2 regions of the Nocardiopsis yanglingensis genome follow, and region 1 is predicted to be linked to the other one. Evidence: riboswitches for the same ligand, from Rfam matches in the RefSeq annotation. Region 1 holds a riboswitch; the other holds the start of a gene.
What was found. A riboswitch is a leader RNA that binds a small molecule or an ion and turns the genes downstream of it on or off. The one in region 1 is predicted to bind glycine.
Positions count from the first base shown of each region.

Region 2: linked by a shared signal. The riboswitch ahead of gcvP (aminomethyl-transferring glycine dehydrogenase) and the one ahead of ACJ7C5_RS08535 (trimeric intracellular cation channel family protein) in region 1 are both predicted to bind glycine.

Region 1 covers NZ_JBJNRH010000004.1:206,168-209,569, forward strand. The annotation lists gene ACJ7C5_RS08530 (MdtA/MuxA family multidrug efflux RND transporter periplasmic adaptor subunit) at 1-1,032, opposite strand, end outside; gene ACJ7C5_RS08535 (trimeric intracellular cation channel family protein) at 1,372-1,989, opposite strand; glycine riboswitch at 2,074-2,177, opposite strand; glycine riboswitch at 2,191-2,280, opposite strand; gene ACJ7C5_RS08540 (GIY-YIG nuclease family protein) at 2,321-2,596, shown strand; gene ACJ7C5_RS08545 (nuclear transport factor 2 family protein) at 2,718-3,149, shown strand; gene ACJ7C5_RS08550 (hypothetical protein) at 3,154-3,402, shown strand, end outside.
Region 2 covers NZ_JBJNRH010000009.1:191,905-195,306, reverse strand. The annotation lists gene ACJ7C5_RS13850 (multidrug effflux MFS transporter) at 1-996, opposite strand, end outside; glycine riboswitch at 1,296-1,398, shown strand; gene gcvP (aminomethyl-transferring glycine dehydrogenase) at 1,461-3,402, shown strand, end outside.

The DNA.
Region 1 (3,402 bases):
AGCCGGACCGAGCACCACGGTGCGGCGCTGTGCCTTGCTGTCCTTGTCGACGATATGCACGTAGTTGCCCTGGCTGCCGAACTGCACGGCGGCATCGGGAATCAGCAGCGCGGGCTGCTCGCCCAGCTGCAGGCGTACGTTGACGAACTGGTTGGGGAACAGGGCCAGGTCGTGGTTGTCGAAGTGCGCACGCAGTTTCAGCGTGCCGGTGGTGGTATCGATGCGGTTGTCGACGCTGGACAGCGCGCCACTGGCAAGCTGCCGGCGTTCTTCGCGGTCCCAGGTTTCCACTGCCAGCGCCGGTTGTGCCTGCACGGCATCGAGCAGCGCGGGCAGCTCGGGTTCGGGCACGGTGAACAGCACGCTGATCGGAGCGGTCTGCGCCAGCGTCACCAGGCCTTCGGCATCGCTGGCACGCACCAGGTTGCCCACGTCCAGCCGGCGCAGCCCGACGCGGCCACTGACCGGGGCGACGATGCGGGTGTACTGCAGCTGCAGGCGCGCTTCGTCAACAGACGCCTGATCGCTGAGGCGGCGGCCCTGCAGCTGGCGCACCTTGCTCTGCTGGTCGCTCAGTTCCTGCCCGGACACGTAGTTCTGCTTCTGCAGTTCGCGGTAGCGCTGCAGCTGGCGTTCGGCGTTTTCCAGCTCGGCCAGATTCTGCTGCTGGGTACCCTGGGCCTGTGCCAGCTTCACCTCATACGGACGTGGGTCGATCTGCGCCAGCAGGTCGCCGGCTTTCACCTGTTGGCCTTCCTGGAAGTGCAGGCGCAGCAGCTCGCCATCCACGCGGCTGCGTACCACCACACTGTGCAGGGGGGTGACCGTACCGACCGCCTTCAGGCGCAGCACCAGCGGCTCGGCGCTGGCACGCGCCACGCGTACCGGCACCGTCTTGCCCGACGCATCGTCGCTGCTGCCGGCGCCATTCCGGGGCCAGAGCCACCACGCCAGAAGGGCGACGAGGGCGATGGCCAGCACCGCCCACAGCGGGCGGGCACGACGGAAACGGGAATTTTCGGCGACAGACATGGGGCATCCTGCGCCCTGCGCGCGCAGGGACATGCGGGCCCGTCGGTGCGTTCACGGCATCACGGGCAGCGGGGAGGGAGTGTCTGGCGGGGCCGCGGGCGCGGCGTGGCTGGATGCCGTCGCAGCAGCGACGGGGCGACAATGGTAGCCAATCACCCCGGCCAATGCCGCATGACCAACGTCATGCAACGCAAGCGGTAGTGGCGGGGGGGGGGGGGGGCCCCCCCCCGCCGGGGGGGGGGGGGGGGGGGGGGGGGGGCGGGGGGCGCGCCCCCGGTAGTGGGGGGGGGGGGGGGGGGGGGGGGGGGCGGCCCCCCGCCCGGCACTACCGTCAAGCAATCAATGCACTTCGTCGTGATAGACGAACTTCGGCATTTCCCAGCGGTAATGGATCGCCAGCAGGCGCAGCGCGAAGCCACCGCCGAGGCAGCACAGGATCGCGGTAGCGTCGGCCACGCCCCAGTGCAGCAGCAACAGGTAGGCCGCGCCGGTCAGCAGCGCGATGATCGCGTACAGCTCTTTCTGGAAGATCAGCGGCACCTCGTTGCAGAGGATGTCGCGCAGCACGCCGCCGAAGGCGCCGGTCAGCATGCCGGCAATCAGCACGATCGGCATGGCATGGCCGGCCTCACGTGCGATCGAGCAGCCGATCAGGGTGAAGGCGATCAGGCCCAGGCCATCGAGTACCAGGAAGGTGCGTCGGAAGTGGTGCATCCAGCGTGCGACCCAGGTGGCGATCAGCGCCGCACACACGGTGAAGCCCAGGTACTCGGGATGCTTCACCCAGCCCAGCGGGTAGTGGCCGAGCAGGATGTCGCGCAGCGAACCACCACCGAGGGCGGTGACGCAGGCGATCATGACCACGCCGAACAGGTCCATGCGGCGGCGGCCGGCGGACAGCGCGCCGGTCATGGCTTCGGCGGAAATGGCGATCAGGTAGATGATGGACAACAGCATGGGGCAGGCTCCGGGCGCGGTGGGGCCGGCCATGCGCATATACCGCCACTGCCTGCGCAATGACGGGATGACGATGACCGGTGCCGCTCCCGCTGTCCTTTTGCCTGAGAGTTCAGCGGCGTTGGCCGCGTGCCCCTTCGGCGGATCGTCCCGGGCGTGCCCGGTGACCTCTCTCCAGCTCGGCGAGTCGAATGCATGGTTGGTGGGATTCCAGCCCACCGGCCTGAGCGATCATGGGAGCCTGCGCCTTCGGCGGGCGCCAGCGCGGCGCCTCTCTCCTGCATTCGGCCGCCAGTATATCCGCTGCAGTGCAGCACGGCATAATCCGGCCATGGCCCCGTCCCTCCGCCCCTGGTTCCTGTACCTGCTCGAATGCCGCGATGGCAGCTATTACGCCGGCATCAGCACCGACGTGGACGCGCGTTTCGCTGCCCACCAGGCCGGCAAGGGCGCGCGCTACACCCGGGCGCGGCCGCCGCTGCGCGTGCTGGCCGTACGCGAGTACCCGGACCGGGCTGCCGCCTCGCGGGCCGAGTGGCAGCTCAAGCAACAGCCGCGCGAACGCAAGCTGGCCTGGTTGCAGGCGCCAGCCGAAACGCTTCTGTAGATCCACGCCCACGCTCGGCTCCGGCCTGCCGACAGCGCCGGTCCCAGTAGAGCCACGCCATGCGTGGATGGGCTGCCCGGCCCATGCGATGATCGCTCCGCGCCCAGAGCCGGAGACCCGGATGTCCACGATTGCCCTGCTGTTCGCTCTCTCCGCAGCAACGAGCCCCGCTGCCGACCCGGCCACGATCGCGGCCATCGAAGCCACCTGCCACGACTACGTCGACGGCCAGCTGGAAGCCGACCCGCAGCGCGTCGCCCGCTCCCTGCACCCGGACCTGGCCAAGCGCGCGGTGCTCGGCGATACACCCGACGAACGCCTGGGCCTGCGCCGCATGTCGAAGGAAGAGCTGGTCGCGTTGACGAAGCAGGGCGCGCTGAAGACCCCGAAGGATCAATGGGACCGCCGCTGCACCGTGCTGGACGTGACCGGCAACGCCGCCTCGGTGCGGCTGGAAACCCCGTGGTTCGTCGATTACTTCCACATGGGGCGCTTCGACCAGCGCTGGGTCATCGTCAACGCGCTGTGGTACCCGAAACCGAAGGCGCCGTAGAGCGATGCGTGCCGCGGGGAAAGCATGGCTGTCAGTCATCGTGTTGGTCGCCGGCATCGCACTGCTGCCTGGCCTGCTGTACCTGCTCGGGCTGGCATTGGTGAAAGGCCGGCCGAAGCCGGCGGACCGCGCGCCCAGCGGTGTGGCTGCGTGCAGCAGTGAACCACGGGCGGCATACCAGCCGATGAACCCCTGGCGCTTCGCCGCGCAGTTCTTCGACAAGGAAGTGATGCAGAAGAAGGTGCCTGAAGTG
Region 2 (3,402 bases), on a different contig from region 1:
CGCCAGGATCGGGAAAATCAGCGCCATGCCCATGCCGCCCAGGAAGATCGGCAGCACCGCCCACGGCAGCACGAACTGCGGGGCCAGCGCCACGTAGCCGACGTTCAGGAGCACCGACAGCGCGCACAGGACGAAACCGATGGCGACCTGGCGGGTGGGCGTGGTGTGCCCGGCCATGCGCCCGGACAGGAACGAGCCGGTGGTCATGCCGCCGATGGTGGGGATGAACAGCCAGGCGAAGCCGCCCTCGCCCAGATGCAGGTGCTGCATCACGAACACCGGCGCCGAGGAGATGTACAGGAAGATGCCACCGAAGCCGATGCTGCCGGCCAGCGCCAGGCGCAGGAAGCGCGGGTTGAAGCCGATGCGCAGGTAATCACGCATCAACGTGCGCGGCGACAACGGCACCCGTGCCTCCACCGGATGGGTTTCCGGCAGATAGCGTGCGGTCGCCGCCAGCAGCACCAGCGCGAACACCACCAGGAACCAGAAGATCAGTGGCCAGCCGGCGCCGCTGAGCAGGATCCAGCCGCCGATGATCGGTGCGATCGCCGGGGCGATGCCGAACAGCATCGACACCTGGCTCATCAGGCGCTGCGCGTCGTGGCCATGGTAGAGATCGCGGATCACCGCACGACCGACGATCATGCCGACACCTGCCGACAGGCCCTGCAGCGCGCGGAACGCAAGCAGCGTGGTCAGGTCGGTGGACAGCGCACAGCCAACCGAAGCGCCGACGAACACCACCAGGCCGCCGAGGATCACCCACTTGCGGCCCCAGGCATCGGACAGCGGGCCATGCGCCAGGCTCATCAGGCCATAGAACAGCAGGTACACGCTGATGGTCTGCTGCACCGCCACCTCGTCCACCGCCAGGCGCTGGGCCAGCTGCGGGAACGCCGGAAAGATGGTGTCGATCGAGAACGGACCGAACATGGCCAGGCCGGCGAGCAGCAGGGCCATGCGACGGGTGGAGGGAGCAACAGCGGCGGTCATGGGGAGGGCGTCCGGCAGGGCCATGCGCGGCACGCACGGCGGGCGCCGGTCCCCTTCTGCAGGGACGGCGCCAGATGAATTGGGGTATCCGCCCATCATAGGTGGGGATTGCGCCCGATGCCATGCAGCGGTGCACAAAACGCACGGCCGGGCCATCGGCCATTCAGGCGCGGTGGCCGTGCCTGGAGGCGGCCGGCGGGCCCGCAACGGGCTATAATCAGCGGGCAACACGGTGGGAGAAGCGGAACACCGCTGCCGAAGGCGCAACGCCCGTAATCGCTCAGGCCCGATACCACCCGTAACAGAACTCTGGAGAGACCGGTTCGATCCGGCGCCGAAGGGGCACGAAGCTGCGGTTCGCTGCGCTTCCAAACTCTCAGGCAAAAGGACAGAGGGGCGCCCCGCAGACCGCCGACCGGCGGCTTGTGCCCGTGCGTGTGCCCTTTCCTGACGGATCCTTCGCCATGTCCCAGAACACCCCTTCCCTGCGTGAGCTCGAGCACCACAATGCGTTCGTCGAGCGCCACATCGGCCCCAACGACGCCGAGATCGCGCAGATGCTCGATGTCGTCGGCCACGCGTCGCTGGATGGCATGACCGATGCCATCGTGCCGGCCAAGATCAAGTCGCCGGCGCCGCTGGCGCTGCCGGAGTCGATGACCGAAGTGCAGGCACTGGCGAAGATCCGTGCGATCGCCGACAAGAACACCGTGCTGCGCAGCTTCATCGGCCAGGGCTACTACGGCACCCACACGCCGAACGTGATCCTGCGCAACATCCTGGAAAACCCAGCCTGGTACACCGCCTACACCCCGTACCAGGCGGAAATCTCGCAGGGCCGCATGGAAGCGCTGATCAACTTCCAGACCCTGTGCGCCGACCTCACCGGCATGGAAATCGCCAACGCCTCGCTGCTGGACGAAGCCACTGCCGCCGCCGAAGCGATGACCCTGGCCAAGCGTTCGGCCAAGTCGAAGTCGGACACCTTCTTCGTGCACGACGCCGTGCACCCGCAGACGCTGGAACTGCTGCGCACCCGCGCCGAGCCCATGGGCATCGTGCTGCGCGTCGGCACTCCGGCCGAAGCGCTGGAAGCGGAAGCCTTCGGCCTGCTGCTGCAGTATCCGGATACCTTCGGCCAGGTCGGCGACTACAAGGCGCTGGTCGATGCCGTGCACGCGCGCGGCGGCCTGGTGGCCGTGGCCACCGACCTGCTGGCCCTCACCCTGCTGGCAGCCCCCGGCGAATGGGGCGCGGACATCGTGGTCGGCAACAGCCAGCGTTTCGGCGTGCCGTTCGGCTTCGGTGGCCCGCACGCGGCCTTCATGGCCTGCCGCGATGCCTACAAGCGCTCGATGCCGGGCCGCCTGATCGGCGTCTCGGTCGATGCCCAGGGCAACCCGGCCTACCGCCTGACCCTGCAGACCCGCGAGCAGCACATCCGCCGCGAGAAGGCCACGTCCAACATCTGTACCGCACAGGTGCTGCTGGCGGTGATGGCGTCGATGTATGCCGTCTACCACGGCCCGGAAGGCCTGACCCGCATCGCCCGCCGCACCCATCGCCTGGCCTCGATCCTGGCCGCCGCGCTGCGCAACGCCGGTGTGCAGGTCGGTGGAGACTTCTTCGACACCCTGCATGTCACCGGCGTGCACGCCGATGAGATCCATGCCAAGGCCCGCGCCGCCGGCTACAACCTGCGCGCGATCGACAGCGACTCGGTCGGCATCAGCCTGGACGAAACCACCACCCGCGCCGACATCGTTGCCGTGGCTGCCGTGTTCGGTGCCACGCTGGATGTCGATGCGCTGGATGCCCGCACCGCCGATGCGCTGCCGGCCGGCCTGCTGCGCCAGTCCGCGTTCCTGACCCACCCGGTGTTCAACACCCACCACAGCGAGCACGAACTGCTGCGCTACCTTCGCTCACTGGCCGACAAGGACCTGGCGATGGACCGCACGATGATCCCGCTGGGCTCGTGCACCATGAAGCTCAACGCCACCGCCGAGATGATCCCGGTGACCTGGCCGGAGTTCTCGCAGATCCATCCGCTGGTGCCGGCCGACCAGGCGCTGGGTTACAAGGAACTGATCGACACGCTGGAAGCGATGCTGGTGGAATGCACCGGCTACGACGCAGTCAGCCTGCAGCCGAACTCCGGCGCGCAGGGCGAGTACGCCGGCCTGCTGGCGATCCGCGCCTACCACCGCTCGCGCGGTGAGGAACATCGCGATATCTGCCTGATTCCGGACTCGGCGCACGGCACCAACCCGGCCTCGGCACAGATGTGCGGCATGAAGGTGGTGGTCACCAAGACCGATGCCAACGGCAACGTCGATGTCGAGGACATCCGCCTCAATGCCGAAAAGTACAGCGACCGCCTGGCCGCGATCATGATGACCTACC